DNA from 3 places in the Shewanella sp. 10N.286.52.E4 genome. Region 3 is predicted to be linked to each of the others. Evidence: predicted binding sites of a transcription regulator. Region 3 holds the regulator's gene; each other region holds the start of a gene.

Region 1 (3,285 bases), on a different contig from region 3:
ATAACTTCTGCCCGTAAATGTCTTTCTGTTGGCTTCATTGAGCGTTTAACGACTTCAGATAATGAGGGTAAATCATGTTTACCCATCAATGGAGCTAAACGACTTCTTACCAAGTACTGCTTGTTGTCACCTAATACAATGCCGCTGTGCTGCTCTAAAAAAAGCTTAAACTGATTATATTCTGCTTCAGCGAGTGATTTATTCGTCACATTTACACCCTATTATAAAGAAACTACCTACAAGTAATTTCAGTGTGAACCGGTCACTTGATTGACTCATCTAACGCTATCAATGTTGACTTGCTAACTCAAACATTCATTTTAATGAACTTAACGAGATGCTGCAGTTTCATAGATAACATTCATCTGTCTATTAAGTTAATCATAGACAGAGAATGATAATAATGCTTATAAAATTAAGTGTTTATTTACAGCAGAAGCCAGCTCATCCGGATTAAATTTTGCGATAAAATCATTTGCACCGACTTTCTCAACCATTGCTTGGTTAAAGACACCACTTAACGAAGTATGTAATACAACTTTAATGTCTTTTAGTTTTGGATCATCTCGAATTTCAGCAGTTAGGGTATAACCGTCCATCTCAGGCATTTCAATATCAGAGATGATTAATGGAATTTCGTCAGCGACATTGTCCATTTCTGTTGCTATAGCTTTGAGTTTTTCGAGTGCATCTTTACCATCAATTGCAGTATCAATTTGCAGATTCAAAGACTCTAAAGAACGAATAATTTGTTTACGTGCCACCGCAGAGTCATCAATGACCATAATATGATAATGCTGATCACGGTCGATAGTTAACGCTTCATCAGCTTCTTTACTGATTTCAGTCTTAACAGGTGAGATTTCATCTAAGATTTTTTCAACGTCCAAAATCTCGACCAATTCACCTTCAATTTCAGTCACTGCTGTTAGATATGAATTACGTCCCGCACCTTGTGGCGGCGGCATAATTGATTCCCAGTTCATATTGATAATACGCTCAACAGAACTGACTAAGAACCCTTGAATACTGCGGTTATACTCAGCAATAATAATGAAGCAGTTCTCTGTTGAAGTTAAAGGACGGCCGCCTGTTGCCGCACTCAAATCAATCACAGAAATAGTCGAACCACGAATATGAGCAATACCTTTAATCATTGGGCTTAAGCGCGGTAATGTCGTTAATGGTGGACACTGTAAGACTTCTTTTACTTTGAAAACGTTGATACCAAATCGTTGACGGCCATTCAATTTAAAAAGTAACAACTCAAGTCTATTTTGACCAACGAGTTGGGTACGTTTATTGACTGATTCAAGAATACTCGACATAACCCTGCCTTGTTTATTTTACAGCCCCTTCCGGGCGTTTTTCTTATGATTTAAAGCGACAGTAAATCTATTACCATCAAATTGTACCACACGCTAAATTCGATTTTCTGACAATATGATTATCAACATACTAACTGGGCATGCTTATTGCTTCATGTAAAACAATGACAATAAAACCCCATATTGATAGTTGAACAGTCAAACTTCTGACTCACTGATGAGTACAATGCGACTCATATAAACAACTAAATTAATATTCTTGTTTAAATCCACAGATTTAAACCGTTAATAGAGAAGTATAGAGACATACTGGCAATACTGGCTAGAAACTAAAAATGAATAAAAGAATGCTATGGCTACTCATTATATTGTGTTCCTCTTTACCGGCTTTCGCCAGTGAAGACAGCACTATTACCTACTCTTTATCGACCATTACTGAGTTAGCTAAAGAGACTGTGGCAAAAAAAATTGCTAATAGTCCTTCATATAATAGTGATGCAAAGATAAATATCTTGCCACAACGTGTTGAAGGAAGGTTAACCCCTCCATCATGCTACCCGCCAATCAATGTAGAAATGGCCAGCGACAGACCGATTAACCGAACCAATACCGTAAAGATAAGTTGCATCAGTCCTGAGTACGATTACCCTTGGCAAATGTATTTATCCGTCAAAGTTGAAGTACTCTACCCTGTTGTGACGGCTAAAAGTATTATCGAGAAAGGCGAACTCATCACCAATGACACCATAGAAATAAATTATGTCGATCAGCACAGTATTCGTGGCCAATTTTTCTCGGGTGTATCCGACATTATTGGCACTCGCTCAAAAAGACGAGTCCCAGCCAAAGCCCCATTACTCAATAATAACCTATGTTTTGTATGTAAAGGTGATTCAGTCTCCATATATGCAAAAACTAATAGCTTTGAAATAAAAACAGCCGGTGAAGCATTAAGAGACGGAAATGTGGGAGAGACCATTAGAGTCAAAAACTCTAACTCAAACAGGAAACTAGATGTTATTGTCATAGGTGTTGGAGAAGTTGAAGTTAGGATGTAAAATAATCCTAAAGTTCTTTCCAGCATGGCCGATACCCTGTTAGGAATACCATAAATTACGCTGGAGCCTTACATGGCAATTGATATTAACAATCTAAAAACAGCTTCACACACTCAGTTACGTACTAACCGTGACGCAAGTGCTGCGACAAAAACTGCAGAGTCAACGAGCAGTAATACAGCAGCAGTGAAAACTGATTCGGTCAGCATTACCTCGCAAGCACAACAGCTGCAAGGAGCTCAGAGCAAAATGGCATCGTTACCTGAAATTGATCAAAGCAAAGTTGATGCAATTAAAACAGCGATTTCTGAAGGTCGATATAAAGTCGATCCAGAAAAGCTTGCTGCTAATATTGCCAGTTTTGAAGCTGACATGAGCGGACTAAATTTCGACCAAGAGTAATTTCATAATGACTCTTGGCTAATCAAGCATTACAAATGTAATGTGGATTTTATGAAGAGTAACTTATGAATGAATTACTACAGCTGTTATCTTTTCAGCACGGCACTTTGTCGTCGCTGAAAAAACTTGTATCTGCAGAAAAGCAAGCGTTAACAGATCAAGATGCAGATACCCTTTTGGCTTTAGCCCGCGAGAAAGTAACCTGTCTCAATAATCTGCAGCAGAATGATCAGAAGCTCGCTAACCATCCTGATAAAGAATTACTTAGCACTGACACTGTATTAATTCAGAAAGTGGAAGAAGCCAAGGTAATATTAGAAGAGTGTAAAGACATTAATAATCAAAATGCCAGCTTGATTGAACTGAATATTGCGAGTTTAAATCGCTTTTCTCAAGCGATGCAAATGAGTCGAAACGCTACCAGCCTCACTTATAATGACAAAGGGCGAACGTCGACCATTTCATCATTAGGCTCTAATCTAAAAGCCTAATGTAAG
Region 2 (3,285 bases), on a different contig from region 3:
TCAAAGATGTTCAGTCATCCATTCCTTGGCAGCCAGTATTATTGATTGGTACGCTTGAAATTAATGGTGTTAATGTACTTGGCACTATTGATGAGCCTATCAATTACCCTCAATTAACTGAGCTACTTCATTTTTGTCAGGTTTATGGTCAAGCTAAGCAACCACAAATTCCTACCAGTGCTAATCAAACTAAGTTATTCCGTTCACTCGTCGGGCGAAGTGAAGGGATAGCCAATGTTCGTCATCTGATAAGCCAAGTGGCCACTTCAGGTGCGACTGTTTTAGTATTAGGTCAGTCTGGTACAGGTAAAGAAGTTGTAGCCCGCAATATTCACTACATGTCAGAGCGACGGGATGGTCCTTTCATTCCGGTAAACTGTGGCGCAATTCCACCTGAATTATTAGAAAGTGAACTTTTTGGACATGAAAAAGGCTCATTTACTGGCGCAATTTCAACTCGTAAAGGCCGTTTTGAATTGGCTGAGAATGGCACACTATTTCTAGATGAAATTGGTGATATGCCGCTGCAAATGCAGGTTAAGTTACTACGCGTATTGCAAGAAAAAGTATTTGAAAGAGTGGGTGGTTCTAAAACTATTACCACTGATGTGAGGGTTGTTGCTGCAACACATCGTGATTTAGAAACGATGATAAATGATAATTTATTTCGTGAAGATCTTTATTATCGATTGAATGTCTTTCCAATCGAAATGCCATCGCTCAGCGAGCGCCGTGATGATGTGCCTCTTTTACTGCAGGAATTGGTGAGCAGAGTCTTCAATGAAGGGCGGGGTAAAATCCGTTTTACCCAGCGTGCAATAGAGTCATTAAAAGAACATAACTGGTCAGGAAACGTGCGTGAGTTATCTAACTTGGTCGAGCGCCTGACGATACTTTTCCCTGGCGGACTGGTCGATGTTAATGATTTACCGCGAAAGTATCGTTATATCGATGTGCCAGAGTACAGTGTTGAAATTAGCGAAGAGCAACAAGAGCGTGATGCATTAGCGTCAATTTTCAGTGATGATGAACCTATTGAGATCCCTGAAACCCGTTTCCCAAGTGAATTACCGCCAGAAGGTGTCAACTTAAAAGATTTATTAGCTGAGCTAGAAATCGATATGATCCGCCAAGCTCTAGAGCAGCAAGATAATGTGGTTGCTAGAGCAGCAGAAATGTTGGGGATTAGACGAACAACCTTAGTTGAAAAAATGCGTAAATATGGCATGAGCAAAGATTAACCAGTTTTGCCATAAACGGTTACACTAAAGCATGCCTCATGGCATGCTTTTTTATGCTTATGATTTACACATAACGTTTTGGCACACCAAATGCATCAGCTTACACAAAAGTTAATATTTTGACGGAGTGGCTATGTTTTCGGCGCACAGCAGTTTAGCACAATCGATGGTAGAGCCTAATTCTATTACAGAAATGGGATCGAGTTATAATGCCTCAAATTCCTATGCTCTTAACGATACGGCTCAAGAAAGCTCCTATTCAGCACCTCAAGGATTAGACTATCAAGAAGTCGGTTATCAAGCACTTGATAATCAAGACCTTTACACCTCAAAAAACGATAATATTTCCGAGGCTTCAGCAAGCGTTAATCATGATTTAGCTGGACAAATAGCCCGTTCAGCACCGCAAAAGGCGGCGAATATGTCAAATCAAATGGCGCACATTCTGCAAGCGATGCCTTCAGGTGTTGTTATCATTAATGGTGATGGACTGGTTACATTGGCAAACCCTGTGGCAACAGAGCTTTTAGGTAGACCGCTACAAGGGGCTAAATGGTTCGATATTATTAACCGCGCTTTTTCACCGCAAGAAGATGATGGTCATGAAGTCTCACTTAAAAACGGTCGAAGAGTTAAACTGGCTATTACTCCGTTAACGCCAGAACCTGGACAATTAATTGTTTTAACAGATTTAACCGAAACACGTTTATTACAGAAAAATTTGTCGCACCTCCAACGCTTATCGGCGTTAGGAAAAATGGTCGCAACCTTGGCTCACCAGGTAAGAACACCGCTTTCTGCCGCTATGTTATATGCATCTAACCTTGCTAGTCCAAAACTGAATGATACGGCTAAAAAACGATTTCAAACTAAATTAGTCGACAGGTTGAATGAACTTGAGCGACAAGTAAATGACATGCTGTTAATGGCTAAAAATAAGCAAGATGATGCATCCCAGGTGACTGACGTTGAAGATATTATCGAACCTGTACTTGCTAGTTGTGAACCCATTGCTGAAAAAAAACAGTGTCAGTTAAATTATTTTAATCAAGCTAGTGAACGAATGTTAGCTAATAGTAATGCGCTAAGTTCAGCAATTAATAATCTTGTTATGAATAGCTTAGAGGCTAATGCCACAGAAATTAGAATCATTACAGCTTCATCTAATACTCATATTAATATTGATGTTATTGATAATGGCAAAGGATTAGCAGCTGATATGCAGCAACAGATTCTAGAGCCATTTTTTACAACCAAAAGCCAAGGTACAGGTTTAGGCTTAGCAGTTGTTCAAACGGTAGTAAGAAATCATAAAGGGACAGTGCAAGTCTCATCACAACCAAATAAAGGCTGTTTAATCAGATTGTCATTCCCGATTTATCAATCGCATAAAACTCAGACGACAGGTTTCGAAAGTGAAGTGTTAAACAATGAAGCATTAGCTGATAACAACATTACAGATAACGACTTAAGTAAAACAGAACGTGGCGCAGAAAATCACAATAGCCCGGAGGCATCACATGGGTGAAGCAAAACTATTACTCGTTGAAGATGACGCATCTTTACGTGAGGCCTTACTCGACACCTTACTGCTGGCAAGCTATGAATGTGTTGATGTTGCATCTGCAGAAGATGCAATTCTTGCTCTCAAGTCAACAGAATTTGATTTGGTTATTAGTGATGTTCAAATGGAAGGCATTGGTGGTATAGGCTTGTTAAATTATTTACAGCAGCAAAACTGTAAAGTGCCAGTGCTACTGATGACCGCTTATGCAACCATTGATAGTGCGGTTAGTGCGATTAAACTTGGTGCTGTTGATTATCTAGCGAAACCATTTGCGCCAGAAGTACTACTTAACCAAGTGTCACGTTATTTACCCCTAAAGCAAAATCTTGATCAGCCTGTGGTGGCTGATGACAAAAGTTTGGCATTACTTTCTATTGCCCAGCGTGTAGCCAGTTCAGATGCGTCAGTGATGATTATGGGGCCAAGCGGTTCAGGAAAAGAGGTATTGTCACGATACATACATCAAAATAGCTCGCG
Region 3 (3,285 bases):
TTAGAAGAGTTTAATATTACTCACATTCGCGATAGCCAAGGTATGGCATTATCGGGTGGTGAACGTCGACGTGTTGAAATCGCACGCGCATTAGCGGCAAACCCTAAGTTCATTCTGCTAGATGAGCCCTTTGCTGGTGTCGACCCTATCTCTGTGATAGATATCAAGAAAATTATTCAACAACTAAAAAATCGTGGACTTGGAGTACTCATTACCGACCATAATGTTCGTGAAACGCTTGATGTATGTGAGCGCGCGTATATTGTTAGCCACGGTGATTTAATTGCAGAAGGCACGCCTGCTGAAATCTTAGACAATCAGCAAGTCAGGTCAGTATACTTAGGTGAGCAATTCAAGCTATAGTTAGCATTCTTTAGTGCACAATATGGCATGTCGCGACCAGTATCAGTCCCACTTTTTAGTGCAATGTTCTAGACTGAACTTAAGCCAAGGTTCAGCTTAAGCCTAGAAGCAGTTTAAAAAGGTGCTAGACCCACACAATTGTTAGTCGCGATGATGAAACTCAATTAGGGATAAGCGGTAAATGAAAGCCTCACTCCAACTCAAAATGGGTCAACACCTGACTATGACCCCACAGTTGCAACAAGCCATTCGCTTATTGCAACTTTCCTCATTGGAGCTACAGCAAGAAATTCAACAAGCACTTGACTCAAATCCACTCCTTGAGCTCGAAGATGAGTTTGCTAAAGCAAAAGAACCTGTAAAAGAAAACGCCCAGCAAACCGATACTGATTTTAGTGATAACAGCCAAGTGACTGTTGAAAAAGACACCTCAACCGTAGACACCACTGAATCGTTAACCAAAGAATCCATGCCAGACGAATTACCAATGGATACCACATGGGATGAAGTTTACACAGCATCACCAAGTTCAGGTTCTGGCGCAGTGGCTCGTGATGACGATATGCCTTTTCAGGGTGAAACCACAGAAGGCTTATATGAGCATTTAGAGTGGCAAAAAAATCTCACCCCTTTTTCTGAAAACGATCTGGTAATTGCTACGGCGATTATCGATGCCGTTGATGAACGTGGTTACTTAACCCAAACAACTGAAGACATATTGCAAGCTTTAGGCCTAGAAGATATTGAACTCGATGAAGTTGAAGCTGTACTCAAACGAGTACAGCATTTTGATCCTGTAGGCGTTGCAGCAAGAGATTTAAGCGAATGCTTGATGATTCAGCTGGGCCAATACCCTAGTGAAATACCTTGTATCGATAACGTTAAGCTACTGATTGCAGAACACCTAGACTTAATTGCAGGCCGCGACTTTAGATTATTAATGCGTAAAACCAAGCTTAAAGAAGATGATTTACGCGAAGCGATTCAATTTATTCAAACGCTTAACCCACGTCCAGGGTTACAGATCACTCCTATTAAAGATGAATATGTCATTCCAGATGTGACAGTGTTTAAAAAGAGTGGCCGTTGGGTCGTTGAGTTAAATCCAGATAACATGCCAAAAATTGGTGTGAATCAGCAATATGCAGCAATGGCAAAAGGCTCAGCAAACCAATCAGACAGCCAATTTATCCGTGGTCATTTGCAAGAAGCAAAATGGTTTATCAAAAGTATTGAAAGCCGCAATGAAACCTTATTAAAAGTGGCTAATTGTATTGTGCAATTTCAACAAGGCTTTTTTGAGTTTGGCGAAGAAGCAATGAAGCCAATGGTACTTAATGACATTGCTGAAGCCGTTGAAATGCATGAATCAACCATTTCGCGTGTCACGACACAAAAGTATATGCACACCCCTAGGGGACTTTTTGAACTAAAATATTTCTTTTCAAGCCATGTGAGTACTGATGATGGCGGAGAGTGTTCTTCTACTGCAATTCGCGCATTTATTAAAAAGCTTGTTGCGGCAGAAAACCAGCAAAAGCCACTTAGCGATAGTAAAATGGCGACGCTATTGGCAGAACAAGGGATCAATGTTGCTCGGCGTACGATCGCCAAATATCGTGAAGCAATGCTCATCCCTCCCTCAAACCAACGCAAAAGCCTATAAGCCTTTGTTATTGGAGGATGATATATGCAAATTAACCTGACTGGGCACCATGTGGAAATTACTCAATCTTTACGTGAGTATGTACAAACTAAGTTTTCAAAGCTTGAACGACACTTCGAACAGATCAATAATGTTCACGTTGTGCTCAATGTTCAAAAGCTGCAACAAATTGCAGAGGCAAAATTACACCTCAAAGGAGGTGAAGTTTTTGCGGTATCACAGAACGCTGATATGTATGTTGCAATTGACGCCCTGATCGACAAATTAGATCGTCAGGTAATTAAACACAAAGAGAAGTTAATTAAACACTAACGATGGAACTTCGCACCATTCTGCAGCCGGCGTGCACTACCTGCGCCACGCCGGGCAGTAAGAAAAAAGTACTGGAACTTATCAGCGATTTAATGGCTGCCCAGTACCCAACCCTATCTTCACAGGCTATTTTTGAAAGTTTAATAGCCCGTGAAAAAATGGGTAGTACAGGTATAGGAAATGGCATTGCGATTCCTCATGGTCGATTAACTGATATCGAAGAACCGATAGCAATTTTGATCAAGTGTGAAGAAGGCATTGAGTTTGATGCTATCGACAAGAAACCCGTGGATATATTATTTGCGCTGTTAGTTCCTTCTGATCAATGCCAACAGCATTTAAGTACGCTGTCGAGTATGGCTGAAAAACTGAGCGATAAATTAATCCTTAAGCGACTTCGAAAGAGTCATGACGCTACAGAACTTTATCAGGTTATAACTGCATGAAACTTGTCATCGTATCAGGACGATCAGGCTCAGGTAAATCAGTAGCACTAAGGGTATTAGAAGATTTAGGTTATTACTGTGTTGATAACCTACCTTTACCACTTATTGGTAGTTTACTTGAACAGCTCAAAGGCAATAACGACCTTGTCGCGATTAGCGTCGACGTTCGTAATATTGAAGAGCAAGGCAAAGTGCTAGAAGAGCAGATAGCCTTACTTTCTGACGATACGACCATCATTAGTCTATTTTTAAATTCTAATGATCAAGTGCTGTTAAAGCGCTACAGTGAAACCCGCCGTTTACACCCTCTGTCAAAAAACCAAATTTCACTGCAAGAAGCGATTCAATTAGAAGGCCGTTTACTCGAGCCTATCGCTAAAATGGTCGATCACTACATTGATACTTCACAGCTAACGATTTATGACTTAAGCGATCAAGTCAGACAAATCTTAATGGGTAGCATTGATAAAGAATTAGTGATCCACTTTGAATCTTTTG

Evidence for each region. The regulator sigma-54, encoded in region 3, starts transcription at its own class of promoters, with help from an activator protein. The targets are predictions, from matches to a motif close to GTTGGCACGNNNNTNGNNT.
Region 1: flgA (flagellar basal body P-ring formation chaperone FlgA) is a predicted target of sigma-54. The motif match lies at 1,463-1,481, and genes of this name have one in related genera.
Region 2: AB4153_RS16570 (PAS domain-containing sensor histidine kinase) is a predicted target of sigma-54. The motif match lies at 1,319-1,337, and genes of this name have one in related genera.

What each region holds. Positions count from the first base shown of each region.
Region 1 is NZ_JBFRJJ010000028.1:124,196-127,480, forward strand. Features, by position in the region: gene AB4153_RS16665 (protein-glutamate O-methyltransferase CheR) at 1-209, opposite strand, end outside; gene AB4153_RS16670 (chemotaxis protein CheV) at 408-1,328, opposite strand; gene flgA (flagellar basal body P-ring formation chaperone FlgA) at 1,664-2,386, shown strand; gene flgM (flagellar biosynthesis anti-sigma factor FlgM) at 2,459-2,788, shown strand; gene AB4153_RS16685 (flagella synthesis protein FlgN) at 2,854-3,279, shown strand.
Region 2 is NZ_JBFRJJ010000028.1:103,854-107,138, reverse strand. Features, by position in the region: gene AB4153_RS16575 (sigma-54 dependent transcriptional regulator) at 1-1,241, shown strand, start outside; gene AB4153_RS16570 (PAS domain-containing sensor histidine kinase) at 1,375-2,769, shown strand; gene AB4153_RS16565 (sigma-54 dependent transcriptional regulator) at 2,762-3,285, shown strand, end outside.
Region 3 is NZ_JBFRJJ010000007.1:135,474-138,758, forward strand. Features, by position in the region: gene lptB (LPS export ABC transporter ATP-binding protein) at 1-363, shown strand, start outside; gene AB4153_RS04505 (RNA polymerase factor sigma-54) at 545-2,029, shown strand; gene hpf (ribosome hibernation promoting factor) at 2,054-2,341, shown strand; gene ptsN (PTS IIA-like nitrogen regulatory protein PtsN) at 2,344-2,787, shown strand; gene rapZ (RNase adapter RapZ) at 2,784-3,285, shown strand, end outside.